Regions from separate parts of the Clostridium neuense genome, predicted to be linked through region 2. Evidence: riboswitches for the same ligand, from Rfam matches in the RefSeq annotation. Region 2 holds a riboswitch; each other region holds the start of a gene.

The links. A riboswitch is a leader RNA that binds a small molecule or an ion and turns the genes downstream of it on or off. The one in region 2 is predicted to bind thiamine pyrophosphate.
Region 1: it holds a riboswitch for thiamine pyrophosphate, as region 2 does, so the genes downstream of both, ACJDT4_RS08295 (TatD family hydrolase) here and thiD (bifunctional hydroxymethylpyrimidine kinase/phosphomethylpyrimidine kinase) in region 2, are expected to answer to the same signal.
Region 3: it holds a riboswitch for thiamine pyrophosphate, as region 2 does, so the genes downstream of both, thiW (energy coupling factor transporter S component ThiW) here and thiD (bifunctional hydroxymethylpyrimidine kinase/phosphomethylpyrimidine kinase) in region 2, are expected to answer to the same signal.
Region 4: it holds a riboswitch for thiamine pyrophosphate, as region 2 does, so the genes downstream of both, thiT (energy-coupled thiamine transporter ThiT) here and thiD (bifunctional hydroxymethylpyrimidine kinase/phosphomethylpyrimidine kinase) in region 2, are expected to answer to the same signal.

What each region holds. Positions count from the first base shown of each region.
Region 1 is NZ_JBJIAA010000006.1:75,503-83,622, forward strand. It holds gene ACJDT4_RS08280 (ABC transporter substrate-binding protein) at 1-966, opposite strand, end outside; gene ACJDT4_RS08285 (ABC transporter permease) at 1,071-1,814, opposite strand; gene ACJDT4_RS08290 (thiamine-binding protein) at 1,795-2,085, opposite strand; gene ACJDT4_RS08295 (TatD family hydrolase) at 2,082-2,840, opposite strand; TPP riboswitch at 2,907-3,012, opposite strand; gene ACJDT4_RS08300 (beta/alpha barrel domain-containing protein) at 3,100-3,900, opposite strand; gene ACJDT4_RS08305 (homocitrate synthase/isopropylmalate synthase family protein) at 3,890-4,966, opposite strand; gene ACJDT4_RS08310 (ABC transporter permease) at 4,966-5,823, opposite strand; gene modA (molybdate ABC transporter substrate-binding protein) at 5,847-6,683, opposite strand; gene nifB (nitrogenase cofactor biosynthesis protein NifB) at 6,676-8,120, opposite strand, start outside.
Region 2 is NZ_JBJIAA010000006.1:229,235-237,354, forward strand. It holds gene ACJDT4_RS09035 (MBL fold metallo-hydrolase) at 1-100, shown strand, start outside; gene thiE (thiamine phosphate synthase) at 404-1,036, opposite strand; gene thiM (hydroxyethylthiazole kinase) at 1,023-1,841, opposite strand; gene cytX (putative hydroxymethylpyrimidine transporter CytX) at 1,799-3,034, opposite strand; gene thiD (bifunctional hydroxymethylpyrimidine kinase/phosphomethylpyrimidine kinase) at 3,027-3,833, opposite strand; TPP riboswitch at 3,984-4,082, opposite strand; gene ACJDT4_RS09060 (Fur family transcriptional regulator) at 4,189-4,629, opposite strand; gene ACJDT4_RS09065 (MarR family winged helix-turn-helix transcriptional regulator) at 4,660-5,193, opposite strand; gene ACJDT4_RS09070 (type I phosphomannose isomerase catalytic subunit) at 5,492-6,481, opposite strand; gene ACJDT4_RS09075 (DUF2971 domain-containing protein) at 6,534-7,298, opposite strand; gene ACJDT4_RS09080 (hypothetical protein) at 7,435-7,791, shown strand; gene ACJDT4_RS09085 (thiamine phosphate synthase) at 7,833-8,120, opposite strand, start outside.
Region 3 is NZ_JBJIAA010000001.1:252,311-260,430, forward strand. It holds gene ACJDT4_RS01135 (glycosyltransferase family 39 protein) at 1-200, shown strand, start outside; gene ACJDT4_RS01140 (GyrI-like domain-containing protein) at 361-846, opposite strand; gene ACJDT4_RS01145 (helix-turn-helix transcriptional regulator) at 912-1,811, opposite strand; gene ACJDT4_RS01150 (hypothetical protein) at 1,943-2,029, opposite strand; gene ACJDT4_RS01155 (YdcF family protein) at 2,210-3,208, opposite strand; gene ACJDT4_RS01160 (HAD family hydrolase) at 3,396-4,040, opposite strand; gene thiM (hydroxyethylthiazole kinase) at 4,027-4,845, opposite strand; gene thiW (energy coupling factor transporter S component ThiW) at 4,948-5,451, opposite strand; TPP riboswitch at 5,744-5,880, opposite strand; gene ACJDT4_RS01175 (MMPL family transporter) at 6,055-8,120, opposite strand, start outside.
Region 4 is NZ_JBJIAA010000018.1:15,269-23,388, forward strand. It holds gene ACJDT4_RS18990 (GNAT family N-acetyltransferase) at 196-642, shown strand; gene ACJDT4_RS18995 (endoglucanase) at 1,363-1,518, shown strand; gene ACJDT4_RS19000 (endoglucanase) at 1,852-2,007, shown strand; gene ACJDT4_RS19005 (GntR family transcriptional regulator) at 2,095-2,799, opposite strand; gene ACJDT4_RS19010 (GH1 family beta-glucosidase) at 2,793-4,199, opposite strand; gene thiT (energy-coupled thiamine transporter ThiT) at 4,534-5,163, opposite strand; TPP riboswitch at 5,220-5,322, opposite strand; gene ACJDT4_RS19020 (glycoside hydrolase family 1 protein) at 5,383-6,792, opposite strand; gene ACJDT4_RS19025 (beta-glucoside-specific PTS transporter subunit IIABC) at 6,819-8,120, opposite strand, start outside.

The sequences.
Region 1 (8,120 bases), 150 kb from region 2:
CTCCTTTTTAATTAATCCTTTATCCTTTAGGAATTTTGCATATCTATCCCATACTTCTGCCTTTTCTACTCCCCATTTTGGAGCATCTGCAATGTAGTGAGTTGTCATATACTTTTGGCTTTCCACTGCCAACTTTTCATCTATTTCTGGAGCATATGAGCGAAGTATTTTTGCACTTTCTTCTGGATTTTTTATTGCATACTGATATCCTTCTTCAGTAGCTTTTAAGAATTTTTTTACCTTTTCAGGATTTTGTTTTATGATATTATTGTTAGTTATAAGTATTGGTGTATAGTAATCAAGTGCTGGATCTAAATCCTTAACAGCAACATAGTCTAAATCAATGCCCTTAAGCTTTGCTTCAATTCCTGTCCAGCCTTCAAAAATCCATTCAAAATCTATGTTTTTCTTTGTTGCTGCAAAAAAATCATCATTTCCTGCATTTACAATTTTAAGTTTACTAAAGTCTGCTCCATTTTTCTCCATAATTGCTTTTATTACTGCCTGCTCCGATGGTGATCCCCAACCACCATATACTTTTCCTTCGACATCTTTAATGCTTTTTATATTTTTACTTTTAGGAGCTGCAAACCCCGAAGTGTTGTGTTCCATTAAAGTAGCAATTGACTTAACAGGAAGCGGTGAATCACCAGTAAGTGCATAAGTTACATCCTCCTGATAGCTTACGCCAAAGTCTCCCTTTCCAGTAGCTATAAGTGTAGTAACAGCTGTATCTCCTGGCTGCTGAATTTTTACATCTAAGCCCTGCGCTTTATAATATCCTTTTTTCAATGCTACATACATTCCTGTATGATTTGTGTTAGGTGTCCAATCAAGTATCACTGTAGTTTTATCCAGTGCCTTATTTGCACTTTCCTTTGTGCTGCTAGTAGTACTACAACCTGAAAAGATTACTGTGCTCATTACTAAAGCTGTTACCAATGATATTATCTTATTCTTTTTCAATTTGAATCTCTCCCTTATAGTGAAATCAATGAAACTTTTAACTTATGTATTATGAAAAACTGCTTAAGATTCGGTCTTTTCATAATGAATAAGTTAAGTTTCGCTTATTTCCAATGTATTAATCTTTTGCTTATAAAATCTATAATGTATATTATTATTATGCTTATTAAAACTATAACTATAATTGCTGCAAAAACTTTATCAAGCGCATAGGCACTTTTTGCTCTAACCATATAAACGCCTATGCCGCTGTCTCCTCCAAGCCACTCTCCTATAACAGATGCCATTACCATATAGGTTGCAGCTATTTTAAGCCCAGAAAACAAGTTAACCATGGCATATGGAAGTTTTAAATGATAAAAGGTTTGAAGCCTTGATGCTTTCATTGTTCTAAACAAATTAATATAATCTCTATCAACTTTTTCAAAGCCATCTATAAGACTTATTACTATTGGGAAAAAGCAGGTTATTATTACAACTATAATTTTAGGCATTGGTCCAAAACCAAACCATATTATAAACAGCGGTGCAATTGCTATGGTTGGTATTGTTTGAGAAATCACTAAAATTGGATAGAGTGATTTTCTAACAATTTTAAAACTATCCATAAGTACGGCTAGCACAAAGGATAAAATTATTGATATACCAAAACCTACAATTGATTCATATATTGTTACCTTTGTATTATCCATTATAACTTTAAAATCACTTATAAGCGTTTTAACTATGCTTGTGGGTGAAGGAATTATATATGCTGGCACATTTTTTACATCTACAATAACTTGCCAAAGCAGCAAGGCAGCTACCAAAGTAATTATAGGATATAGTTTATTTTTGATATTTGCCAACTTTTTCCTCCATCGTTACCCCTTCAGGTTTGTAATCTATTTTTACAACAGATGCAACTCTTGAGGCTCCTGCTTCAACACATATTGTTTGTGCTTTCTTTACAATTTCCATAAGTTCATCTAAGTCACCTTCCATAGTAGTTTCCATTGGTCCAACTATGTGCTTAACTCCAGTTGATTTTATATATTCTATAACCTTATCAACTACTGGATATATTCTCTCCTCTGGCACTGTTGGAAGTACTTGTAAACTAACATTAACTGTTTTCATATTACTATTCCCTCTTTCATTAATATGGTTTTTAAATTTTTAAAAATTTTATTTTTAATTTCATCATAATTATATTTTTTTATGATTGAAATTTTATTTACTATATTCTTCACTTCATCTGGATAGCCATACTTTCCATTTACCCATTCTAAAGAAGTTGGTCCATCGGTTTCTGTCAAAATTCTATTAGGTGGAAGAAGCTTAACTATTTCCTGTGTAAGCTTTGAATATCCTATATCAACACTTACAGTAAAATAGCAGCCATAATCTATTAATTTTTTTAAAGTTTCTAAATCTCCGCTATACCAATGTATTATAGGTGTTTTAAGTCCATACTTTTTTATATAGTTAAGAATTTCCTCTTCTGCACCTTTAGTATGTATATTTGTAATTTTATTATAGTTTCTAGCCTTTTTTAAAAAGTATTCAAAAACACTCTTCATATGCGGATACTTTTCTTTTTCTTTAATCCAAAAGTAGTCCAGTCCTATTTCTCCAATAATTTTGCATTCTTTTATATATTCATCAAACAAATCTAAATTTTTATAATTATTGTGAGCTTCCCAAGGATGAATTCCAAAGCAAGGTATTATATTTCTATTATCCTTACTAAGCTTTTTAGTAAAATTATAGCTCTGAATATCCATAGAACATCCAAGTGTAACTATGTTATCTACTTTAATAATGTCAAGAGCTTTTTCTAACTTTTCCTTATCCTTAAAAAAATCCAAGTGATTATGTGCATCAACAAACATATTGCACCCCTTCTAATTTTACGCAAAAATAAAGAGCGCTACTTTTAAAATAGCGCTCATGCATTCTACATGTGAATTAAGCTTTCCTTCGTCGGTGTTATCCGCATCAGGTTCAAAGGGTTAAAGTTTTAAAAACTTCTCTCAGCCACAAAGGGCACCCCCAGCACTAAAAAATAAATACTATCTATATGCTAACATTAATTTTGCTATTTGTAAATAAAAAATATACTATTTAAATTACAATCTTAATCAGATTTATTTATCCAATTATCCCCTTTATAACATTTTCCTTATTCTTTAAATCACTAAACTCATTTAAATATACTTTTTCACCAAGTAGCTCATAAATAGTTTTTGCAAACTCTAAAAAGTCACAATTACCAGCTCTTTCACCTATTCCAGTAATAGTACAATCAACATATTTAGCCCCAGCTTTTAACGCTCCTATTGAATTTATTATTGCCATACCAAAATCATTATGAGCATGAACTTCTATTTCTATTGGTACAGCTTCTCTTATTTTGTTTATTTGATGAAATACCCTTCTTGGATACAAAATACCAACAGTATCCGCATATCTAACTCTTTTAACACCAATACTGTAAATCAATCTACAAACTTCTATTAAAAAATTTATATCTGCTCTTGAAGCGTCTTCCAATCCTACAGTTACCTCATATCCTTTACTTACTGCATATTGAACACATTTTTCAACATTTTCAAGAATCCAACTCTTATTTTTTTTCAGCTTATCCTCAATTTGTATATCAGATACCGGAACCGATATATGAATTATATCTACAGAGCAGTCCATAGATTCATTAATATCCTCAATATTCATTCTATTCCAGGAAGATATTTTGCTTTTAAGCCCCAATTTCACTATTTTTCTTATACTTTCTTTTTCATCCCCACCCATAGCTGCTATACCAGCTTCAATTTGAAAAATACCCATATCATCAAGAATTTTCGCAATTTGTACCTTTTCATTTATTCCAAGTGCTATACCAGCTTTTTGTTCACCATCTCTTAATGTTGTATCAACAACTTTAATGCTCATATTTTCCCCCCCATTCTATATGTTTACCAATGGAGCTTTCATACAATTTAATCAACTCATCATCCAAAATATTTCTTCTTAATTTAACACTTTTACTTCGTATTTCTTTTAAAAGGTCATCAACATCAATATTTATAGATTTAATGTTTAATTCCTTTAATTTAGTAATAACTGCTTTCTTTCCAGAGTGCTTTCCAATAAACATTTGCCTTTTTGAACCTATTTCATATGGATTATATGGCTCATAAGTTTTTGCATTCTTCTCTATTCCATCAACATGTATACCAGATTCATATTTAAAGATATCCGCTCCAAGTACAGGTTTCATTGGAAAAATCTCTTGATCTACAAGCTTTTCATACACCTTTTTAATCTCACATAGTAATTTGGAGTCACCAATTACTTCTCCATTTCTTATTACCTTAAGTGCAAGCATAACTTCTTCTGAAGCTGCAAATCCATATTTTTCTCCGTAAAATGCAGTTGTAATAAAATCGGCCCCATCTAAGCAACACTCTATGGCTATTCCTGTTGCAGCAAAATATCGGTTTTTAGGACAAAAATCTATCAGCACAGAAAATTCATTTTTTATCTTTTTTATAAACTTGCTCCAACTATTAAAGTTATATTTTTCAACATTATTAATTCTAATACATGCTATATTAAAATTATTTAAGACCTCATAATTTTCGCTCCAAAAATCATCATTAATTTTTTCAATATTTATCTCTAGTATAATCTTTGAATTATTTATATTTGTTATTAAATCATTTTTCATGTTTTTAGCTAAATCATTCTTTATGATAAGATACCTAAAATTATAATCTTTAATAAAAGTAACATCCTTCTCATCTTCTACTCTATATGCATAGCTAATATTTTTAGGTAGTATATTTACTTGATTAACTGATTTCATATCAATTTCAATAATATCAATGCCAAATGCAGTAAGCAATTGCATAAACTTAAAAATATCTTCCCTTTGGAATTTACTTAATTTTCTTACTATTTCGGGTATAGATCTATCTATTATCATTTTTTTCTTACCATTAACTATAATAGCCACTATTTATCCTCCTTTTCATTCATTCTTACTATAACAAGCATAGAAAATGACAATATATACAATATTGCTGCAAAGGCAGTAGCTGTCTTTATATCACTTTGCATAAGCGTATATATCTCAAGTGGAATAGTCCTTGTTTTATTTAATATGTTACCTGCAAACATAAGAGTTGCTCCAAATTCTCCCATTGATCTAACCCAGGCTAATATAAGTCCAGATATTATAGAATTTTTAAGCATTGGGATTATAACTCTTATGTTTGTCTCAACTTTACCTGCACCAAAAACATAAGTTGCTTCAAAAATCTCATCAGGCACTCTTTTTATGGAATCCCTTAAAACTCTAACATAAAACGCAGATGATACAAAAACCTGTGCAATTACTACTGCTATAGGAGTAAACACTATATCTATATTATATTGTGATAAAAACCTTCCTATAAAACCATTGCTTCCAAAAGTTAATAGCAGCGCAATTCCTGCAACTGCTGGCGGCAGTACAATTGGAATTTCAACTATAATATCAAGTAACTTTGCCATCTTATTATTAGATATATTCGCAATATAAAAAGCTGTGGCAGTACCAAAAAGAAAGGTTATTACAAGAGAAACTAGAGAGGTCACCAAACTTAAGAGTATACAATTAACGTTTTCCGTGTTACATACATTTTTTAATATATTGTATACCCCAGCATATTTCATCAACGATAAAATTGGAAACACAAGTAAAAAAATATAAATCACGGCCATGCAGCACATGGTAGGAAATAATATTCTCTCCATAACAAAATTATTTCTAGTTTCTTTTGCAAACACATTTGTATACTTTCTTCTTAACTTTATACCATCTTCAACCATACCAAACCACCTACCAATAAAACTTATTTTATCGTGAATCCATACTTCTCCAACAGTTTTTTTCCTTTACTAGAAGTAAGATAATTAATAAAGCTCTTAGCTGCTTTTTTATGTTTAGATGAACTTATGACTGCTATAGGATATTCTACCTTTAGCTTAGAAAATTCATCATCTGCTATAACCTGAATTTTATCCTGATTTTTTGTATTTATATCAGTTTTATATACTATTCCTACATCAGCCTCTCCCATGGAAACCTTACTTACAATGTCTTTAACATTTAATTCGCTGCTTTTAATATTTTTTAATATTTTATTGTAGGTATTTTCATCTATAACCTTGTCACTAACAGCCTTACTGATTGCTTTATAAAAGTACGCACCACAGGGTACCGATTTATCTCCAACTACAATTTTCACTCCATCCTTTGCTAAGTCTTTTAATGAGCTAACTTGTATTTTACTGTTTTTGTATTTACCAATTACTAATTGATTTTTTGTAAATATGGTACTACCTTCCACCTTATTATCACTTACTACCTTATCCATATTTTTAGTATCTGCAGATGCAAATACATCAGCAGGTGCTCCCTGTTCAATTAAAGTTACTAACTGTTGACTACCTGCAAAATTAAAAGATGATTTGATATTTTTTTCCTTCTCAAGATCATTTCCTAATTCTGTGAAGGCTTCTGTAAGACTTGCCGCTGCAAGAACAGTTATCTTTTCTTTGGAACTTTTTTTAGTTTTATTAAGTTCTTTAGAACTTACACTAGAACATGCACTTGTAAAGAAAACTATAATAAGCAAGCTAGAAATAAAGCATATTCCTCTTTTTTTTATAAATAAATTTTTAATCATTTATTACACCTTCCCTACTTTCTAATTGAATTTTTTCCACCGCTAATTTCACACCATTATTTATGGGTTCATACATTTCTATAATCCTTATTCCTGCTTTTTCTAACTTTTTTCTTGGTTCTAATCCCACCCTAAGCGCTAAAACAGCATCGCAATCATTAACTGCTTTAATTGTCTTTGAAATTTTATCTTCATGATCATAGCAATTTAATATACCTGTGCAGTACTTCTCAACATTCCTTTTCTCTAGAAATCTAATCTTACCATTGTTATATGTGTAAATATAAAATTCAGCAGCATGACCAAAATGTTGATCTACATTAATTCCTGATCTTGAAGATATGGCAAATTTATAAACTTTACTGCTTGTTTCAATTTCTTTTTCTTTAACTTTCATGTAGGCACTTTGACATTCTCCCCTGCAAGTAATGCCTCTAAAATCTATTGAACAATCTTGAGCTAGAGTTCCAATAGCATCTGCCCTACATTGTCTACAATGATACATTTGTTTTATATAAGCCTCACATTCTTTTCTTTTTTGATCTATCTCCATTTTCGTAACCAAGGGAAGCTTCTCAAACACGCTCCCCTTTACAGGAATCATCTGCATTATGTTAGTCATGTATGCCCCGCAGGCTTTAACCTTTCTTACTACCTCATTAATATGTTGATCATTTATTCCTTTAAGCATTACAATATTAACTTTACAAACTATGCCCTTAGAGCACAAATATTTAAGTCCTGTTATTTGATTATTAAGGAGTATTTCTGCACCTTCTTCGCCTACATATTTATTTCCCAAATAATTTACTTCTCTATATACCTTAGCTCCAATTTTTTTATCAACTGCATTTATAGTAACTGTGACATGCGAGACTCCTAAACTTATTAATTCATCAGCATAAAAGGGAAGCATAAGCCCATTAGTTGATAAACAGAACGTCATTTCCGGGCTTTCTTTCTTGATTAACTTTAAGGTTTTTTTGGTTTCTTCAAAATTTGCAAGTGCATCTCCTGGACCTGCTATACCTAATACTGTTAGATTTTTCATTTTTGATTTTACTAACTTAAACTTTTCTAGAGCCTCAACTGGCGATAACACCTCACTAGTAACACCTGGTCTGCTCTCATTTACACAGTCATATTTTCTGCTGCAGTAGTTACAACTTATATTGCATTTAGGTGCAACTGGTATATGCATTCTTGCAAACTTATGTGCATCATCACTAAAACATGGATGAGTACAAGTTTTGTCTTGTAAGTTTTTATTCTTCTCTAAATTTAATGTAGGAACATAATAATTATCAAAAGCTTTCTTTCTAAAAGTATTTTCTGTTATTTCTAACATTGAATTTGCTATATCATCTATAAACGAAGCTGAACCATTATATCCTGTTATAATTTTTCTTTGAGCTCCTACCCTATCATGAACTGGAA
Region 2 (8,120 bases):
CAAAAGCATTGATAGATTAAAAGCTATGGATATAAAAATGGTATATCCGGGCCACGGTGCACCATTCGAAAGTGGCAGTATCTTTAATAAATCTAAGTGAGAGATTGTGAAAGTATAAAGAATGCAAACTAAATCAGTTCACAATTCACAATGCACAGTTCACAGTTTAGGATGATTTTCTTCCACTTTGCTACAGAAAATCTAAAGCTTATTGCTGACGCCATTTCAAGATAATGCATTATTATATTCGCTTTACCAGCCAAGCATCATACCAGTTTTTTATATAATTTTAGATTTATCTGACGAGAGGAAGATAAATCATCCTTCACTGTGAATTGTGAGCTGTGCACTGTGCAATGATTAAGTTAGTTCACAACATTTTTAACTCGTAAAAATTTAGTTACTAACTAACAAACTTTTCAACCGCTTCCTTTAGTTCCTTCGCCGCTTTTCTAACATCCTTTTTACCAAGTATGGCTGAAATAACAGAAATCCCATCAATACCTGTATCTGCAAGTTTATCTACATTATCTGCACTTACACCACCAATTGCAACAACTGGAATATTAACTTTTTCTACTATTTCTTTTAAAGTTTCAATACTAACATCTGTAGCATCTTTTTTAGTTCCCGTTGGAAAAACTGCTCCTACTCCAAGATAATCTGCCCCATCTTTTTGTGCTTTTAAGGCTTCCTCAACACTGCCAGCTGAAACTCCAACTATTTTATCTTTGCCGACAAGCTTCCTTGCTATATCACAAGGCATATCACTTTGCCCTACATGAATTCCAGCAGCATCAACTGCTAATGCTATGTCTAATCTATCATCGATTATAAGTGGCACATTGTATTTATCTGTAACCTTTTTAATATCTACCGCAATTTTATAAAAATCCATAGTTGAAATGTTTTTTTCTCTTAATTGTACAAGGGTTGTCCCTCCCAATATAGCCTCTTCTACTGCCTGCTCTAACTCAATACCACAAAGTAAGCTTCTCTCAGTTACAAGATACAAACTATAATTAACATACTTCATTTATACTACCTCTCCTCATAAAATCTTCACCTTTAAGCTTAAAAACTTCATCTATAAGTCTTACTCTAAAATTCCCACTACCTTCGGCTTCTGTAAGCTTTTCATATGCTTTTTCTCCTGACATACTCATAGTTAAAATTCCTGCTGCAGCTGCTAATAAATAATCCTTCGTAACACCACAATATGTACCTACAAGCGATGTAGTCATGCAGCCTGTTCCAGTAACAGTTGTAAGCATTTTAGTTCCATTTTTAAGAACCATAACTTTATTTCCATCAGACACATAATCATTCACTCCGGTAATTGCAACAACTGTATTTAAATTTTTTGCACAAACCTTAGCAACTTCTTTTGCATCATCTGTAAGAGTTTCTTCAGAATCAACACCCTTTGAAGCTGCATTCATACCGCATAATATTTTTATTTCTGCTAAATTACCTCTAATTACAGCAAATTTAATTTCTTTTATGAGTCTTAAGGCTGTTTCCTTTCTATATGGTGTTGCCCCCACTCCAACAGGATCTAGTACCACCGGAATCCCAAGTTTATTTGCTCTTTTCCCCGCCTTTACCATAGCTTCTATAGTTCTACTATTTAATGTTCCAATGTTAATTACAAGGCTTGAGGCAATAGACACCATATCCTCAACTTCGTTTATATCATCTGCCATTACTGGAGAACCGCCAACTGCTAAAACTATGTTTGCGCAGTCATTTACTGTAACATAGTTAGTTATATGATGTACAAGAGGTTTCTTCTCCTTTACGCTGCATAAAAGTTCTTTGAATTTTTCATTAACTTCCATTTACTTATATACCTCCAACTAATAAAATATAATAAACCTGTTATTAGCATGCTTGGCAGTGTTGCACCAAATATGAAATCTAATCTTATAAACAAATAATAAACAGCTACTCCTATTGCCCATACTATAACAGCACCAATATTTAACAGAAGTTTGTCCTCTATTTTCGTATGCTTTTTTATTATGAAATAATCTGTTAAAAGTACTGCAAACAATGGAGCAAAAACTGAACCTATTATGTAAAGAAAGTTCGTATAATTGTCCATATTAACTAATAGTGATGCTGCCGTTCCTATTATTGTTATAACTATAGCTGCAGCTTTTTCATTAAACTTTGGAACTATATTTAAAAATGTAACTCCAGCTGAATATGCATCCATAAATGTAGTTGTTACTGTTGAAAGTACAACAATTCCAAAGGCTGATATTCCAAGATTTGCAGCAAGCATCATAGTGGAAGGATCAGGATTTTTTGAAACAATAGCTGCTCCAAGACCTATAATAAACATCCAAGAGCTTCCAATAAAATATCCTAAAAAGCTGCCAAAAGCACCTTCTTTTTCGCTTTCTGCAAATCTTGTATAGTCTGCAACCATAGGAAGCCATGAAAGAGGCATTGCAATTACAAGTTCAAGTGCACTTCCAAAAGACATACTTCCACCAGAAGGTTGCGAGAAAAGTTTTCCACTTCTAAAAACAACCCAGCCAAGTACAAGTGTAAGTGCAAACAAAAGCACTACTGCTAAAGTATTAATTTTTTTAAAGCCAGTCATTCCAAAAGCTATAACCAGTATAATAAGCACTGCTGTAAGTACACTCCAAAGTGGAATATTATTTATAGACCACATTGTTTTACTTATTAAATTTAAGGACTGAGCACAGGAATTTATCATAACTGCTGTCCAACCAAGAAGCTGAAGCACATTTAATATTGAAAACAAATATGTGCCATACAAGCCAAAAGATATTCTTGTAGAGGTAATTGCAGGGACTTTCTCACGAGTACCGATTATACCTGCAAATATAAATATTGCTGTACCAATAAGATGCCCGAGTATTATTGCAATTAATCCCTTTTTAAAGCCTAAAGCAGCTATTGATCCACCTGTTAAAATTTCAGCTATAGAAATAGCCGCACCACACCATAAAAGTGCAAAGTCCCAAAAATACAATTTATCTTTCGTTTTACTCATAATTTAATCCAGCCTTTTTATATAATGTATAAAAATGATTAGTTGGCCCTGAGCCATGTCCTATAGAAAGTGAATGCTCTATAGCAGTTGTTATGTACTTTTTAGCATTTTCTACAGCTTCCTTTATATTCATTCCCAATGCTAAATTTGATGCTATTGAAGAAGAAAGTGTGCAGCCTGTACCATGAGTATTTTTTGTATTAATTCTCTCATTCTTTAAATAAACAAAATTTTTACCATCATATAAAACATCCGTAGCATCACCAGTTAAGTGCCCACCTTTTATTAATACATTTTTAGGTCCCATATTATATATTATTTTCGCTGCCTTCTCCATATCAGAAATAGTTTCAATCTTAATATTTGCTATTATTTCTGCTTCTGGTATATTAGGTGTTACCACTGATACGATTGGTATAAGTTCTTTTATAAGCGTCTCAACAGAATTTGGATTCATAAGAGAATATCCTGATTTTGATACCATAACAGGATCTAAAACAACATTGCGTGGTTTGTACTTTCTTAGCTTCTCTGAAACTACATTTATACCTTCAATTTCGGATATCATGCCTATTTTTACTGCATCAACTTCAATATCGTCAAAAATAGCATCAATTTGCTTTCCAATAATATCTGGACTTATATTTTGAACATCAATAACTTCCTTAGTATTTTGAGCTGTAACCGCTGCTATTACACTCATTCCAAAAACTCCATGTGCTGAAAATGTCTTTAAATCTGCTTGAATGCCTGCACCACCACTAGAATCTGAGCCAGCAATTGTTAATACCTTTTTCATAGATAAGTTCCTCCTTTTTTATTCTTGTATCTCGGAGGAAAATGAACTTGGAAATAGAATTGAATATGCCTAAGCTTATATGCATTCTTAATGAAATTATGCAAATAAAAAATGCTTACTTTTTAGGTAAGCATTTATTTCAAAGAAAATAAACAAATTCGCTTTGCTCCCTACGGTAGTTTTAACTACTTCAAGTTCAAAGGGTCAGGTTTTAACCTTCTCAACCAAATGGTCCCCCCGCAATACAATATATTAAATTTTAAAATACGACTTAATTATATACACAATATATATAATTGTAAAGCTTTATTCTAAATTATATTCCACCTTAAAATTTAAATTCTATTGGATAACACTACTGTATCTTTAAACATTTAGGACATATTCCATAAACCTTAACATCATAATTAACTATTTCAAATTTATAACTTTTCTTTAACTCATTTTCTATTAAATTTAGATTAAAATCTTTTACAGCAAATATTTCTCCACACTTTGTACATATAAAGTGGGGATGCTGATACTTATCGTTCATGTCTATTAATTCATATCTTACTCCATTTTCATCATTATCAAATTTACGTACTATATTTGCATCTTCAAATATATGCATAGTTCTATAAATTGTTGCTATACCCATATTAGGATAATCCTTTTTAATAATATTGTAAATTTCTTCTGATGTCAGTTGGCTATGTTCATTTTTAATAACAGTATCCAGTATTTTTTCTCTTTGAAGCGTTACCTTGTAACCTTTTTCTTTTAACGTAGTTTTAAATTCGTCTAATAAATTCATAATACTCATCCCTATTTAAATTAATTATAGTTAAAATTTATCTCTCCCATCAAAATCATAATTGTGCGTATGATGAAAATGTCTATGATGATGTTCTCTACAATGATGAAAATTTTTATAATCATTATTATTGTCATTTTCCAATCCTAAACATAATTTTTTAATTAATACAAAAAATTGCTCTTTCTCTTCTTCTGTTAGTGCACTAAAAAATTTTTCTTCAAATTCGTCTTTGGTTTTCTCTATATGTTCAACAATTTTTTTACCTTCATCAGTTAAATGAATATGACTCACACGTTGATCCTTTTGATCCTGTTTTCGAAAAATGAAACCATTATTTTCAAGCTTACTAAGCATTTCTGTCATTGACGATGGTCTAACATCCAATTTTTTTGCTAATTCTTTTTGACTAGCACCATCGTTTCCAGAAACCTCTGCAAGTAACTTTGCTTGACCATGATAAATTACACCTTTCATGCAATAATCTTTATGTGCGGCACGATGCATTTGTTTTACCAAATTATGTAGAGCATGGTATAAGTTATTTAAATCTATACTTGCCATAAATTTTTTCTCCTTCTCCCTAAAACAAGTTAGGTACCTAACTTGTTTTTAGTATATCAGCCATATAATTAAAAGTCAACAAAAAGATTAGGTACCTAATCTTCTTTATAAAAAAATAACTGTGAATACCATAATTATAAGTTCTCCACAGTTATTTTTAGTAAGTTATGATATTTATAGTTACCTTAAAATCTGCATTTCCTCCATAAATCTATTGTTTCGCTAAGCATATATTTCATCCTTATAAAAAAGCAAAGAGTAAAAGATAATATCAACTAATCCTTTACTCTTTGCTTTTTTAATACCTTATCTCTCCAAGTATTTCTCTTTGAACTTTTTCAACATCTGGTACATAGCTCTTCAATAATTTCATATTTCCTTTAAAGATATAATTACCTGTACCTGCAGGAATTAAAATACTATCTCCATAATTTACAACTTCACTTTTACTGTTGTTTTGTCCATAAAAAATTTTTCCTTCACCATCAACACAAGTAAATATATAAAATCTCTCTTCATCACTTTTCTCTGCAAGTTCATCCTTAAAATCATATAACTCTAGCGAAAAATCTCTTCCAAGACATAAATATGTTTTTTCATATCCATCTTTTTTAATCTTTATTCCTTCACTTTTTTTACCGCGAAGACTTAAATCTATTACATCAAGTGCTTTTTTTACATGTATTTCTCTTCCTCTATTGTAATCAGAAACTCTATATGTAGTATCGCTATTCTGCTGAATTTCTGCTACTATGACACCTTCACCTATAGCATGAATCATACCACTTCTTACTAGATATACATCACCCTTCTTAACAGGGATTTTATTCATATATTCATCAAGCTGATCTTTTTCAAGTGCTTCTTTAAGTTGTTCCTTCGTACAATTTCCTTTTGTTCCAACTACTAAATTAGCACCTTCAAATGCCTCAACAACATACCAAACTTCAGTTTTACCCATATCACCTTCTACTTTTTTTGCATACTCATCATTTGGATGAACTTGAACTGAAAGTTTGTCCTTAGCATTTATTAGTTTTATAAGAAGAGGAAACCAATCTGAACTTATCTTTGTTCCTATAAGTTCACTCCCCTTTTCCTTTATTAAATCATCAAGCCTTTTTCCTTTAAATTCTCCATTTGCTACAATGCTAGTTCCATTTTTATGGCAAGCAACATCCCAGCTCTCTCCTATATTTCCAGCTGGAAGATTATCTCTAAACTGCTCTAGATCTCTTCCACCCCATATTTTTTCGTAATATAAATTTTCAAATTTTAATGGATACATCTTAGCAACCTCCGTATTATATTTAATTTATGCTTATATAAGTCCTATACTTTCACTTATCAATACATATACTTTTAAATTTAAATAGCTTATCATTTGTTTTTTCTAATTTATATATAGGACATCCTATTGTATTATGCGCTAATTTTTTTATAGTTTCAACGTTTTCACCTTTGCAGTTCAATCCCAAGTAAAGTGCACTTGGCCTTATTGGAAATTCAACCTTGTTATGTATTTTTTCATCCTTAAGTATTATTCTCCATTCCTTTTCATAATTCCAGCTTATATGCTTTATCTGCATCATAAAAAAAAGCATGTATGCAGCATCTTCTGTTTTATCATTAATTAAATCCTTTAAAATGTCAGTTATATCATATCTTTCTGTTTGATATACTACAGGAAATAAATACTTCGAAAATCTATTTGTATAATTAATTTTAGAAAAATCATATTCCGCACACATGCCCTCATGATTTCCCGCATAGTGTGTCCACATAGGCATACTATTAATTTCCTCAGAAAAGCAAGAAATCTTAACATCTGTTTTAAAGGAATCAATTAATTTCGTCACATTAATGCCCTTTAAGTGTTTTTTTATTTCTCCTTCATCAAAGCATATTCCACATGAATCAAAAGGATCATTAAAATCATCTGGATTTGAAAACCAAAGTTCATTATTTATAAGTGTATTTATTTTTTCTTCATCTATAACCTCATATTTATATAATCTTTTAGGAAAGTTATCGTATTTTAATTTATATGCTTCATCCTTTTTTCCTGCAAAAAATAATCTTTTATATTCCTCTATCCATTCCAAAATATTTTACTCCTTACCGTGAATTAATATTTATTTTTTCCATAATCAAGTTCTATTATTAATTGGGGCTATAGAATTAATAATAGAAAAATAGTATAATTATTGTGTATAATCCAATAACTAGGAGGAATTTAAATTGATAAATCTAAAAAAGCCGACTCTTCTTTTTTCAGCAATATGTGCTGCTATTTTACTATTAGCTACTCCAAAATCAGCAATGGCTGCAAATAGAGATTTCTATGATATTTCCAAAACTCCACCTATACTTTATAGTAATGCAGATCTTCAATCTGAAGAATCAAAATTAGATGCTTTAATAACAGCCACAGAAGATCATCCAACATTTATGGTATATGAATTTAGCGGTCAGTATTATAACTACGCAAAATTATTTGCTAACTATCAAATTGCACATAATTCTGGACAAAGTCCAACACAAGCATTTATATTTGCATTAGAAAATACAATACCTCTTCCTGCACCAAAAAAATAAAAGTGAAAAGGACATTCCTTTCCACTTTTATTAATTCTAAGCTAAATCTCTTTTATAATTTTCTCTACAATTAAAGGTTCATCCATAGCAGAAGACATTATAGCAAGCCCCTTAGCCCCAGCTTTAATTACATCTCTTGCATTTTTTTCACTAATGCCCCCAATGGCAATTACAGGCACAGTTACTTTTGTTACGATTTTCCTAATATAATTTAATCCTTTTCCTTTTACCCCCGGCTTACAAGCTGTTTCATATACATTTCCGCAAAGCAAATATGCTGCGCCATTTTTTTCAGCTTCAATTGCCTCTTCCAAGCTGTGAACCGATAC
Region 3 (8,120 bases), on a different contig from region 2:
GTACAGGTAACAGCAGAGGCTTCGGAAATTTTAGTAGAAATAGCTCAAATAGCGGTATTATGAATTGGATTAAGCAAAATGGAAAGGCTGTACCTACTAGCGAATGGAAGAACTCAAATGCTTTAAGCATTCAAGATAAAAGTCAAAGATTCGGCGGTCAAAATAATTCTATGCAATTATATGATTTGAAAAATTCCTAATAAATCTTGGTTCAAAAATTGTAAAATACTTAGATATTTCAATTGTATGAGCATTCTTTCAGCGACTTACTCTCACTTCTTGGTATTTTATGATTTTTGAACCTTAGATTTATATAACTATTTAAGAAAATACTTTTATTTAGTTCAAGAATCACATGGGCTAAACCGCCAAAACCCCCATCGGTTTATGCGACGAAGCATTGTTACTTCGCAGTGCAATATAAATATCAACTTCTCCATTTTCTGCATCACCATTTAAGTACTCCTCAAAATCACCAGTATAACTTCTATCCAAATCCATCTTCCAAATTTCACTCCAAGCCTCGCCAACTATTTGTGGCAGTGGTCCATGCATAGAAAACTTAGCATATTTTCCTGCAGGAATAATTTTAAGAGTAAGCTCATTGTTCTCTAATTTTGAAACCTCGCTGCCAACAGTAACACGATACTTATCATCTAAATAGTCAGAATAAAGTCCAATGGAATGCTTATTAACTTTATTTTTAATTGCGTTATGTATTCCATCCTGATATAACTTTTGCCAAAGCTCATCAATAATTTCACCCATTTTCGGATCAGAATTGCTAGTAATTGCACTGACACCTACAATTATTTTTTCATCTAAATTTACAATTTCATAATTCATTTTATAGCCTCCAAACATTTTACACAGCTATTATACCTTACTCATCATGACAACTATATGTCATATTAAAGATAGCATTTTAAAGTGTTCATAAGCTTAGTTTTAATAGCCTCTCTAATATCTGCAGGTTCTAAAACCTCACATTCTTCACCAAAGGATTCTATATATCCAAATATCCACTCACCCTTAGGATAAGTAACTTCTACAATAAAACTACCGTCTTCATTTTTCCTATAGTTATTAAATTCATCATATACTCTAAAAGCTGATCGTGGTGCAAATTTCAATTTTAAGTTTACGCATTCTTCCTCGCTTATGCTTTTACGAAAAAATACCTGTTTTGGTGCTTTGCGATCAAAATTTGCTTCTAATATCCTTAATTCTTTAATTCGTCTTAACTTAAAGAAACGATAATCACACCTTTTTTTACAGTATGCATATACATACCAGGCACCTGCTTTAAAACACAGTTTCAGTGGCTCAACTTCACGGGTAATTTGCTCACCTTTAGCGCTAGCATAAGAAAAAGAAATGATGTTTTTACTTAGTATTGCAGATTTAATCGTATTAAATATTTCAGTCTCATTTTTAGCATCACTCGCCCATGAAGAAAGATCCACTTCAATCCAATCTGTATTAGATTCTCCAAATAAGCTGCTGAGTTTCTTAAGTGCTGTATCCGTTTCAATAAGATTAATAGTTTTTAAAGCTTTTAAAGAAGATAAGATATCCTTTTTTTCTTTATCAGTTAAAACAACTTTATTTAACACAAAATTAGGCAGAAGTGAAATACCACCGCCTTTTCCCTTACTCATGTAAACAGGAATACCTGTAGAAGATAATGTTTCAATATCACGATATATAGTTCTTGTTGAAACCTCAAATCTTTCTGCAAGTTCCTTAGCTGTTGCTGCTTTTTTATCAAGAAGAATATATATAATTTCAAACAACCTATTAATATGCATATTATCACCCTATTTTAGTATACACTGATAATATGACTTAGTGATGTCATATTAAAAAATTACAAAGTAGCAATACAAGGAAAAAATTCCTCCGTACCTCCTGAATTTTAGGCTCGAATCTTTGCAAGTAATTAAATTTTGTACATGCTAGCATTAGGCCACTTATATTTAGCATTGTAACCTGTACCTGTTTCAACTGTATGATCTACACCAACCAACTTAGAGTATGCATAGTGATGTGTTTCCCATTTATCATATTCATATCCCTATACACTTGGTCCATAATGAATAATGTGATGTTATCATCCAACCAATACCTAAAGGCGATGTATAGTTTTCTATTTCCCTCTTGAATAAAAGTTTATATAATAATTTATTTTTATAATCTTATAAAAAAATCATAACCCAGATAAAATCATAAGAAGCAGTGGAATTCCTAAAATAACAATAGAGTACCATTTCATACTCCACATTATTGCTATATACTCTCTAATAAAAGCACTTGGCAAATAATATAACGCTGTTTTGCACCCTAAGCCCTCTGCTTTCAAATTAATTTTTTTAGCAAAAAGTCCAGTTCTAAAAACATGATAATTATTAGTGACAAATATGCATTTATAATTTTTCTTCTCATTATCCATTATCTTCTTTGAATACTTTAGATTTTCAAGGGTTGTTGTAGATTTATCTTCACAAATTATATTTTTCTCATCAATATTCTTTTCCAAAAGGTATCTTTTCATGGCCTCTGCTTCAGATATTTTCTCGTCAGCACCCTTGCCACCAGAAACAATTATCTTAGCTTTTCCATTGAACCTTTTAAAAGCTTCAATTCCCTTATCAATTCTTTTAGCTAATAATGGAGAAACCCTTTCACCATCTAAAAGACCTGCTCCATGAATTATAATATAATCGTAATTTTTCCCCTTAGGCAAAATGCAATATAGAGATGAATAAATAAGTAAGGCAACAAAAGTAAAACCTATATATAATACAACAATCATGCTAAAATAGGTGATACCAATAAACCACTTGGACATCAAATGACTTACTTCAAGTAAACAAAATAAAATAAGTGGAGTCCAAATTCCAATTCCAAAAGCAAGTGCTAATAAATTAGGAATTCTAAATCCTTCTCGCTTAATTGTGATAATTCCTGCAGCAATAAACAAAATTGAAGTAACCACAATACCAATTGGCATAACACACAGTGCTAAAGCCACAACAAGTAAATTTAGCATTGTATTTTGCGTTCCAATCATAAGAATTACGCTGTAAAAGCCCATATTTAAAATGGCACATAACAGATATACTGCGTTTTTAAAACGCCTTTTTTCTCTTATAAAAGAAATTCCAAATAAAATTAAGAATATTATTCCTATGTAACAAAAAATCATTATACTTTCTTATATGATATCTTCACTTAAATATCATACTTTCCCCTTTCACCTTATCTCTTGTTATACTTTAATACTAATTTAATATAAAGGTAATCTTTGGTTTAAATTATATCTTATATGATATTCTATATCAATATTCTTAATCTCACTGTTAGTGATATTTTCACCAGTATTATTATTTATCTTATAGTAACAAATCTTCAAAGGAATCTATATACCTATCGCAAAAAAGCTTCATTTCTTCTTTTGTTTTACCTGACGCTTCATCATATACCCCAATTGTATAAAAACCAGCCATTTTTGCTGTCTTCATTGCATAATCCGCATCTTCATAAACTATTGTATCCTCTACTTTAGCCCCCATCTTCTTTATAGCAAGATAGTAAACATCAGGTTTAGTTTTTCCAACACCAACCTCATCACAGCATACAATGCAGGAAAAGTATTGCAGCACATTAAGACGCTTAAGTGCTGCCTCTGAAAGTTCAAGTGGTGTAGCTGTAGCAATGCACATGGTAACACCATCGCTTTTTAAACTTGAGAGATATTCCTTTACATATGGCTTTAGTTGTATTTGGTATCTATACTTATCTTCAATTAATTTATTTATATCAGAAATAATTTTTTCTACAGAAGCCTTAATTCCAAATTCTCTTTTAAAATAATTAGCAGATTCTGTCATAGACATTGCATTTATAATTTCATTTAAGTTTTTGGGAACCTTAATTCCATTTTGATTTAGATAATCTTCACCTAACTTCTCCCATGCAGACATAGAATCTATGAGTGTACCATCCATATCAAAAATAGCATATCTACATTTCTTCAACATTCATCTCTCCATTTATAATTTCTGGGGTCATATTGCTTATGGTATCAATTAAAAACATACGAAACATCATGGTCCCGCCTTCAAATTTTTTCATTTTTTTAAAGGCTATTTCTCCACTCACCCCCATTGCTGTTACTGCCGCTGCTGCTGCCTCTAAAGTATTATCTGGATTTCCTCCACAAAAGGCACCTATTAATGCTGTGGACATACAACCTGTCCCAGTTACCTTTGCCATAATAGGATTACCGTTTCGAATTACATACGCTTTGTCTTTGTCTGCTACAATATCTATAGCCCCAGAAATAACAATAACACTTTTAAATTCCATGCTCAATCTCTTTGCTGCCTTTACTGTCTCTTTAAGATTATGTTCTGTAACTTTATCTGCTTCACTTGCATCCACTCCTTTTGTAATGCCTTCTCCATTTGCTACTGCTTTGATTTCGGAGATATTCCCTCTTATAACAGAAAAATTCATGTTTTGGGATAGCTCTTTAAATACTTCATTTCTTAGCTTTGAAGCCCCCATTCCCACTGGATCTATAACTATTGGATGTTTCACTTCATTGCTCTTTTTTCCTGCTAAAATCATAGCAGTTACATCATGTACATTTCCCATATTAAGCACAAGGCTTTGACTATTTTCAGTTATCTCTCGTACCTCATCCTTATGATGCGCCATTGTTGGTGAACCTCCGCCAGCAAGTATAATATTTGCACAATCATTTACGGTAACAAAATTGGTTATACAATGAACGATAGGTTTACTCTTTAACATATTTTCAAATATTGCTTCAAACATTTATTTTCCTCCTTTATAGATATACAACATGAAAGTTTGAAATGGCTAATTTCAAATTTATTCTGCAAAACCAGAATTTCACTTAGAGTACAAAGTACAATTTTAATTGTGCAGCATAAATTTTAGTTGCTCAAGCATTTTGGCTTTATCTAATGCTTTTAGTAATAAATATCCCATTGTTGCACCTACTAAAGATGCTGGAACAAAAAATGGGACATATGTAAATATAGAAGTCTTTGGTAGACCATAAAACATTCTCATAAATGGATAAGAAACAATTGCACTTATAATTCCAGTTCCAATTACCTCACCAATAACTGCCCAAATTAATTTGTGGAACTTTTTATACAATAACCCTGATAAAAATGCACCTATAACTGCACCTATAATTGCTAAAATGGTGCTTCCATTTAATATCATTCTCATAGAGCCTATAAGCAGCGCACAAATAAATCCCCAAACTGGTCCTAAAAAAACTGCCGCTATGACATTAATAAAATGCTGAAATGGAGCCATCCTTGGAAAGGATACAAAAGTATTTAGTACATATCCCATTCCAGCCAATAATGCTGTAAATATCTCCTTTTTTAAAATTGTTTTTTTCATGTTTTAATCCTCCTCATTTCTATTTATAAAAAAAAGCATAAAAAGTAAATACACCCGCGGTGGTGCACCCCTTTTTATGCTTTCTATACAATTTTTATTAGCAAATCTCTAATTGTTCTTTGAAAATCTAGCTGCTTCTACGAATTTTAAAATAAACAATTAGCTGATTTACTTAAAAATTTTTATACTACCATAAAAGTTACGTGTTACCAATATTAAGTTTTTTATAAAATTTAATTTTATCGCATAAAAAAATGCTCTAATCGTACAGATTAAAGCATCATAATATCATCCTAATTCACGCTTTGCTCCCTACGACAGTGTTAACTGACAGGTTCTAAGGGTCAGGTTTTATCCTTCTCAACTATAATATAGATAAACAATTTCAAGTTTTAAGGTAGTTTATCTTTAGTTCCCCTGCAAACATATTAAATTTCACTTTAGTATATCATTAATTCACCTTAAAAGCAATGCGTGTACATCAAAGTAAAGAACTATTGTTCCTTGTAATCTCCTAGTATCAATATTGACATTGTACAGCTGCCTATTCAGTAAGTTATGCCTCATATTTTGTTATCTAATTCTTAACATATTCATATCTATTTATATCTGTTTGGATTTTTCCTTATTTTTTGAAAATATCTTTTCTAAAGCACTTGGAAGACTAATCATTGCCGGTAAAAATGCTGGTAGCATTATAAAGCAAAGTACAATAAGTCCTGTAATTACAGCTATAGCCAGTTCAATTAAAAGTATTAATCCTGAAGGTGCAAGCGTTGCAAAGGTTCCTCCAAGTATTATAGCTGCTGACATTACAACGCTTCCTATATGCTCTGAAGCTAAAACTATAGCCTCCTTATGAGATATTTCAGTGTATTCCTTAAAACGCATCATTAGGAATATACTGTAGTCAACTCCTAACGCTATTACTATTATAAAAGCGAAAAATGGAACAAAGGAAGAAATCCCCTCATAACCTGCTAAGTTTATAAAAATAAAATTTATTATAAAAATAGCAGCATAGTATGATCCTATAAGTGATGCAATTATAACAGCAGGTTCCCATAAGGATCTTGTAACAATAACTAGAACTAGAAATACTCCTATGAGCACTACCACCGTTGCTCTATTAAGATCTCTGCCTAATACATTGTTCATATCATTTGTCATAGCACTCGATCCAGATACTCCAGATTTAGCCTTTGAAAGAACTGAGCCTTTAAGTCCATCTGAAACAGCATTTTTTATTTTATCTATAGTTTTTAAAGACTCTGATGAATAAGGATCATTCTTCAAAACAACAGTTATTTTAGTTATTTTTTTATTCTTTGACATAAAATTGTCTGTTAATTTCTTAAAATCTTTATTAGTAAGAGCTTCCCTAGGAATGAAGAAGGTTTTATGTGAATTAAGCTGAGTTAAAAAGTTATTGGTTTTTCCTAGTCCACCTGAAATCTGCTCTAATCCTTTGTTAACATCACCAAGCTTATTGCCAAAGGTACTAAATCCATTAATACCATCTACAAGTTTTTGCTGCCCCGATTTCATATCTCCTAAACCCGTGCTTACTTTATTCATATTAGTAACTATTGTGCCTATTCCAGAAGAAGCTTTATCAAGTCCACTCTCTAAAGTCTTTAAGCCATCATCCATTTGAGATAAACCACTGCTTATTTGAGATAGTCCTGCATTAGCTTTTTCAAAACCATTAGTTAGAGCACTGTAATTATCATTTAATGTTTTTATTCCTTCAGGAGTAATTTGACTTAAGGATGATAATAACTTGTCAACAGTGCCTTTTAGCATCATATAATTATTATCAGTTCCAATATTAGGATAGCTCTTTCCCATAGTATCTATCAAAGGTTGTATTTTAGACAATGCATCCTTTACACCAAGAAGTGCCTTCGCTATTTCTTGATAGCTGCTGCCCATTTTTGAATAACCATTTTTCATCTTATTATAATTACCAGCTAGTTCTTCTAACCCGTTATTCATCTTTGCTAAGTTAGCCTGTATAGTATTTATACCATAAGCTATGCTTTGAGAATTATTTGAACCATTTCCTATACCATTCTGAATTTGTTGCAATCCATCAGACATAGCACTGACGCCTGTTTGAAGCTTTGTAGTACCATCAACCATATCACTAACCCCAGAAAAATCCGCTGACCCTAGCTTATCTTGAGCTGTTTTCAATCCATCGTATATTTTATCTACTCCACCATTAGTTTTTGATAATCCTTCTGTAACTGATTTAATTTGTGTATTGGTATAAAAACTTTCAATTTCTTTACCATTTGGCTGAGTTACAGAAGATACCTGTTTTACTCCGTCGATGTTCTTAATTCTTTCTGTTATGTTGTCAATAACAGAAAGAGCTTCATTATTATCAAGTTCTTTATTATTTTCAATTACAACAGTAGCTGGCATTGCTTGCCCTTTTCCAAAATGCTTCGAAACCAAATTAAAAGCTTTTGAAGAAGGCTGTGAATCTCCTAATTCACCAACAGTATTAAAATTTAACTTTTGCTGATGAAAAATGATTGTTGGTGCTATTATCAAAAGTATAACTATAACTGATATAATAGGGTATTTTGCTGTAACTGAAGATACTTTACCCCAAAACTTATTTTTTCCATGACCGCTAATTTTCTTAGATGGCCAGA
Region 4 (8,120 bases), on a different contig from region 2:
ATAGTATTAATGTTTTTTAATTTCACGAAATCGTAATATATAGATTAATTTGTCATTATTTTGCCATATTTTTTTACACTTTTTTATAACTATACGTATATATTAATTGAAATTTTTTACAAAATGTCGTATAATGTATTTATAGGCCTATATTTTACAAAAATAATATATTAGAGTAAAACAGGGGGTATATGTATGGAAGTAAACGTTAGGTACTCAAAACAAAAGGATTTTAATGACATCTTTTATTTACTAAGTCAGGTCTTGCCTAATAAAGAATTGGATTTATATTATTTAAAGGAAGCATTTGAACGTGATATTGAATCAAATTCCTATGAATACATTTGTGCTGAAGCTAATGGTAAAGTGGTTGGATTTTGTGCACTTTCAATTGTAAATAACTTCTGGCATGAAGGTCTAGTTTCGAACATATACGCATTAATTGTGGACTCATCACTTAGAGGGCAAAAAATCGGTACAACACTCCTCAAAAAGGCATTTGATATTTCAAAATTAAGCGGATGTAAAAAAGTCGAACTGGATTATGGTTTTTCTAAAGAAAAAGACGTTGATTTCTATAAAAAGTTAGGATTTCAAGAAGAACCATATTTCTTTTCAAAATCACTACAAGAGCAATTATAAATAATTTATAATATGACATTTAAAACTTAGAGGGATTTTTGTAATATTGGGCCTTAAAACATATAAAAAAAATCATTTTATAAAAAAGTACAAGGTACTATGCATAGTGTTTGTGATCCTTTTATACTTCATTGTACTTTGTACTTTAACCCTGTTAAATATATCCTCTTATAATTTAAGTGGAAGTCAGTAAACTCCACCAGCTTTCATTTATAATATCCAAGCTGATGTATTTAATTTAGTTCAACGGGATTTACTAATTGAAAATATTACGATTTGCGGTAAAACTTATATGTACTACTTTCTTCATCAATTATCTCTTAAATAAGTCTTCTATATTCCTTAAAGTAATTAGCTATTGTCACAATATTCACCTCTCTAAATTTATTTTATCACTTCACAATAAAACTTAGCAATATTTAAAAATCTCCTGTCTTTCAACAGAAATACAACTAGAGTTTTAATAAAACAAGTGATGTATTATACCCTAGTTTTTATTAAAGTCGTAATTTACCATTTATAATTTTTTTTGCAATTATACTTTTTTAACAAACCAATGTCTTATCTTAATTAATTGTAAGCCTTGTGTGAGATTTTTAACAAATTATGCTATAAAATATATTTTGCTTGTTAAACTTGCATTTTTAAATCCATTTTCAAAAAACTAATGACTTTTTTCTTGCATTTGTATATAATAATTATTGAAGGGAGTTGGTTAATATGTCTATATTATTATTAATAGGTTCAATGTTGTTATTATCGGTTTTATTTCCAGAAAACATAGATGTTTATAAAATTCCTAAGGAATTTCAAGATTGCCCTGAAGTACAACAAATGAAATCTTATTACGATGATAGATATGAATATATATTTTAGATAGAGGCGCATACATACGCCTTTCTTTTTTATTGGTATTTTAATGAATCCTTTTTTATTTTAGTGTAAAAATGCTTCTCAATTAACTCTTTTTCAATAGCAAATACTAATACTTAAACTATCCTTAGTTTCACCATTTTACTTTTACTACTTTTTATATGATTCAATAAAACAATTGGCATTATTGCATTTTTTTATTTATTTTTTAAAATTAATGACTTTCTTCCTTCATTTGTGTATAATATAAATGTACCAATTAATTATGAAAGCTAAGCTAATTATAAATTTTACTTATAAAAGATATTTTTAATAAGTGAAAGGGGCTGATTCAATATGTCTATGTTATTATTAATAGGTTTAATATTATTATTATCAATTTTATTCCCTGAAAACGTAGATATTTATGAGATTCCTAAAGAATTTCAAAACTGTCCTGAAGTAGAGCAAATGAAAATTTTTTATGAAGATAGATATTTATTTCCATATTAAAAGGCGCCGTTTAGACGCCCTTTTTTATACTCTGCTTTAAATACAAAAACCAACACCTATATAAGGTGCAACCTAAAAAGATATTTTTTAAAGTGTAGCTAAGCTTAAAAGTTTAGCCTTAGTATAGTTATATTTTTCTCTTGAAAAGTCAAATATCATTCCATTGCTTAAAAATACAGTGTTTTCTATAATAAGTGAAGGATCTCCTTCATTTAAATTTAAAAGCAAGGCTTCAGCTTTATTTAATTTCTCACAACTTATTACTTTATCGGCAAACTTAATTTTTAGCTTAAGGTCATTTACTATATATTCGTATATTGAATTTTTACATATATCTTCATTCAAATATAAAATTATATCTTTATTAAAAAACGATTCTTCTATAGTAAATGGTTCCTCGTTCATATATCTTACACGTCTAACATGATATAATTTTGTATGGGTTTTACATTTCATTTTTTCAGCTAATTCTTCGTCTGCCTCAATCAAACTAAATTCCAAAAGCTTGCTTGTTAACTTATCTTTAGAAAACGTCTTTGTTAGCCCGCTCATATCCCACATTGGAATGCATCCGGCTTTAGAAAATTCCCTTAAAAATATTCCACTTCCATGAACTTGATATATATATCCTTTGCTAACCAAAATCTCTACAGCTTTTCTTATAGTATTTCTGCTAACATCGAACCTTTCCATAAGTTCTTCTTCTGTTGGAAGCTTTTTATTAGAATCAAACTTTCCATTTAATATTTCTCTTTCAAGTTCCTCAATTACCGCACTATACTTTTTTATAATTCTTCTCCCCTTGTTTCAATTATATTTTTATACCAATAGAAAGATAACTTTTTCTTTCTCTCTAGGTTATTTTTATGGTCAACATATATAAAACCATATTGTTTTTTGTATCCATTTAACCAGCTTAATAAATCAATAACAGACCAAGCATAATATCCTTTGAGATTTATTCCTTCTTGTATAGCCTTTTTTATAACCTTTAAATGTTCCTTTATAAAGTTAATTCTTGGTACATCTGCTATAACATCTTCTATTATTGGGTCTTCATCACCCAAGCCATTTTCAGTGATATATAATTTAACATCACCATATCTTTCCTTAAGCATTCTAAGTCCATCTAGGAAACCCTCAGGAGAAATTTCCCATCCCCACTTTGTGTACACTTTATCCTTCATCATCACTGTTTTATAAACTCCATCAAACGAAGGATTTCCTGGCGCACCAGTAGAATTTTCTCTATTGGCTTCAAAACCTTCTGTAGACTCAACTTTCATAACTCTTTTAGGTTGATAATAATTAAGTCCAATAAAATCATTTTTATCAGCTGAAGCTTTAAGTAAATCCAACTCTTCATTGGTCCAATCTGGAGTCCATCCGTGTTCCTTCAACTGATCAAGTACATATTCAGGATACTCACCCTTTAATATTGGATCATAAAACCAAAAAGTATCGTAATAATTTGCATGTTTTGCTGCAAAAATATTTTCTTCCTTATCATCAACACTAAAAGCAGGATTAAATACATGAGTTATTCCGATTTCACCATACTGCTTTAAACTCTTATATTTGCTTACAGCCTTAGCATGTGCTACAAAAACATTGTGTGTAGCTTGAAAATACTTTTTAGCATCATTAACAATGCCAGGTGGATGTGCCCCTGCTAAATAGCCATGACCACAAAAAACTATAGTTTCATTAAAGGTTATCCAATGCTTAACTCTATCTCCAAATGCCCTAAAACATACCTCAGCATATTTAGCAAAAGCATCTATAGTTTTTTTATTAGTCCAGCCTCCAGCTTCTTCTAAAGTCTGCGGCAAATCCCAATGATATAGTGTAACAAAAGGCACTATTCCATACTTTAAGCATTCATTAATTAAATTATTATAAAATTCAATTCCTTTTTCATTAACCTTGCCATCACCATCTGGTATTATTCTTGGCCAAGAAATAGAAAACCTATAAGATTCTAATCCCATTTCTGCCATTAATTTAACATCTTCTTTATACCTGTGATAATGATCTACAGCAACATCTCCATTTGTCCCTTCAAAAGTCTTTCCTGGTATCTTCGAGAATATATCCCAGTTACTAATGCCTTTCCCATCTTCATTCCAGGCACCTTCTACTTGATAGGATGCAGAGGCAGCTCCAAATAAGAAATCCTTTGGAAATTTCATCTTCTTTCCTCCTTTAATCAAATCAAAAATTCATTGGTATGAATTTATTATATACCTACCATTTTCTTGTGTAAAGTTTTTTAAGCACAAAAAAAATAGTTGAACAGGGGGACTATTCAACTATGTTAATCTTATTTTTATTTAATTATTTGTTTTACTATATTTATATATTATCAGATTATTGTTACAATTCTATGAAGATAATAAATACAATTTATTAAAAATAAAACGGAGTAACAATGCTTTATTACATAAAAAAAAATTCTATAAATCTACAGCATTGTTACTCCGTTTTCACAGTAATTTAATAAAATTTTTCCTTACATTTTTGCAGCTATGCAGTGTGATTTTTTACGGCTATAGAATACAATTGTTTTACTGGAAGCACTGCCATAATTACAACGCATATTGCACCTTCAACTGCTAAAAATACGCCATTTGATATAAGTGAATATAGAGCTGGCGATTGTCCTTTAGGCGCATAGCTTCCAAAGAATATAACTCCGGAAATAAAGTGAAATACAAAACGTCCGAAAACAGCAATTACAGTTGCAACAATTTTTTTATCTCTAAAGTATCCTGCAAGTCCAAGTGCCATAAATGGAAGTGGATAGTCAAACAATACTTGTACAGGTTGAAGGATATAAGGGTCCATTATAAGAGTAATAATTCCATATAAAAAACCTGTTAAAAAACCAACTTCTGGTCCATAGAAGATTGCCATTAAAAGAATTGGTATCATACTTCCTATAGTTACGCTTCCCCCCTGTGGAAGATGATATATTTTGAATATTTTAAGTACAGTTGCAAGAGCTAAAGCTATACCTATTTGGGCTATCATGTGAGTATTAAGCTTTACCTTTTTAACCTTTATAGCCACTACAACGAGTATAATTAAAGCAAGAAGAGCTGCAAGTGATGTTGGGTGTTTTAATATTTCTCCAATATTTTTTGAAAAAGACATAAAAAAAACCTCCTAAAATTCGTGCTTAGGAAGACCTTCTGAAAACAATTGTTATATAAACAAAATAATTGCTTCCCTACGCTGGTATTATCCAGATCAGGTATAAGGGTTTAAAGCACAGCTTTACATCTCAGCCCAAAGGCACCCCTAGCACTTTATTAATTCATGACTATTATACTCCATTTTATTTCCATTTTAAAGTAAAATCATTAATTATTATTATAGCTTAGCTCCATTAGACTCTATAACCCTCTTATACCAATAAAATGAGTCCTTAGGCATTCTCGATAAATCTCCGCTGCCATCATCATGCTTATTAACATATATAAGGCCATACCTCTTCTTAACTTCACCTGTAGAAGCACTTACAATATCTGTACATCCCCAGCAGGTATAACCAATAAGCTTAACACCATCAGAAATAGCTTCCTTCATTTGTTCAATATGCTTTCTCATATAATCAATTCTATAAGCATCATGAACTGCACCATCTTCTGATAATACATCTACAGCGCCTAGCCCGTTTTCCACAATCATTATCGGGAGTTCATATCGATCATAAATTTGATTTAATACATATCTTAAGCCAACAGCATCTATCTGCCAGCCCCAGTCCGAAGCTTCTAAATTTGGATTTTTAATATTTGCTGTGCCATTTCCGTCAGTTTTTTCTCCTGCTTTGACAATACTAACGCAAGCACTTGAATAATAGCTTATGCTTATAAAATCCACTGTACCCTGCTGCAAAATTTCATAATCTTCTCTGCCGACTGCTAATTTAATGTTGTTTTCCTCATAATATCTTTTTGCAAAGCCCGGATATTTTCCTCTAACATGCACATCTCCTGCTATGAAGTTGTGGAGCTGAGCATACTTCTGTGCAAATAAAATATCCTCTGGGTGACAGGTATATGGATACATATTATGATACGCCAGCATGCACCCCACCTTATTATTTGCATCAATTTCATGAGCCATTTTTACGGCAAGTGCACTGGCAACTAGCTGATGATGCATTGCCTGATATCTATTTAATTCAGTATTATCCTTTTCCTCCAGCATACCAGCACAAAAAACCGCACCAAATGGCTCTGTTAGCATATTAATTTCATTAAAAGTAAGCCAGTATTTTACTTTCCCTTTATATCTTTTAAAAAGAACCTCTGCAAACCTCAAGTAAAAATCTATAAGTTTTCTATTTTTCCAGCCACCATATTCAAGAGAAAGGTGCAGTGGATTTTCGTAATGAGAAATAGTTATTAATGGTTCAATACCTTTATCCAGTAACTCATCAATTACATTATCATAGAACTTTAAGCCTTCTTCATTGGGCACAAGTTCATCACCCTTTGGAAAAATTCTTGACCAAGAAATGGACATTCTATATACTTTAAACCCCATCTCTGAAAACATAGCAATATCTTCCTTCCAATGGTGATAAAAATCCGTTGCCTCGTGATTAGGGTAAAATTCATCCTCTAAAGGTTTAGGCGGTGTTAGCCGCCTTTTTTTATTTAAACTGCCGCCAGTTAGAATATCTGCAATGGATAAACCTCTTCCACCCTCATTATATCCGCCTTCGTATTGATTTGCAGCAGTTGCTCCTCCCCATAAAAAACCTTTGGGCATTGTATTTTCTTTCAAATTAACCCCTCCTAAACTATAGTTAAAAGCTTGTCGTTTACCTGCACCTTTTCTCTTTCCTTAACCATTGGAACTGATTTTATATAATCATTAGCATTAACTACTAAAATTGGTGTAATCAAGTTATAGCCTTCAGCCTCTATTTTTTCTTTATCAAACTCTATGAGCAAATCACCTTTTTTAACTAAGTCTCCATTTTGAACATGTGCTTTAAAATACTTGCCGTTCAATTTTACAGTTTCCAAGCCAATATGAATTAAAAGCTGCAAGCCTTCCTCAGCTTCAATTGCAATGCCATGTTTTGAATCCATTATCATAGTTACTTTTCCATCTACAGGCGAATAAACCTTTCCTTCATCTGGAATAACAGCTATACCTGCTCCCAATGATTTATCTGCAAAAACCTTGTCTGGAACATTTTCTAATGCAACAACCTCACCTTTTATTGGCGCAAAAACTTCAATTTTCTCAACTAAAGGCTTTACTTCCTTTTGAGCTTCAAGCTTTGATTCTTCTAACTCTTCAGCTTCCTGTTCTTTTATATCTTCAAAACCTATTACGTAAGTTATTATAAATGAAGAAACAAAAGTAACTGCTATCATAATAATTCCATATACAAGATTGCCCATACCCTTTTTACCAATAAAACATGGAATAGACATAATACTATTCTGTGGTATGTAAAGTGATACCTGCAAAATACCTCCAACAACTCCTCCAATTCCTGCGGCTATAGCGGCTGCAAAAATTGGACGTTTTAACTTCATAGTGACACCATAAAGAGCAGGTTCTGTTATACCCATAAGGGCAGAAATACCAGAAGCAGCGGATAACTGTTTCATGTTCTTATTTTTTGTTTTAACAGCTACCGCAAAAGTAGCTCCTGACTGTGCAATATTAGCACAAATCTGTGAAACAAATATTAGTGTATCTGAGCCTCCTGTTGCAATAGCAGACAAGCCAATAGGAGTTAAAGCATGATGCATACCTGTCATAACTATAAACGGGAAGGCAGCTGCAAGTAAAGCTAAAACTACAAATCCAAGCTTTTGAGACAGAAAATTAATGGCTACTGCTAATCCATTTCCAGCTATATCTCCTGCAGGTCCAACTAAAATCAATGCTAAAGGTGCACAAATTAAAATAACTAACGTTGGATTTAAAATAATCTTTGTCATTTTAGGAGTAATTCTATCTACTAGCTTTTCAATATATGACATAATCCAAACCATCAAAATAATTGGAATAACAGAATAAGAATAACTTACCTTTGATACTGGGAGTCCAATAAATGTAATTAGCCCTTTACCTTC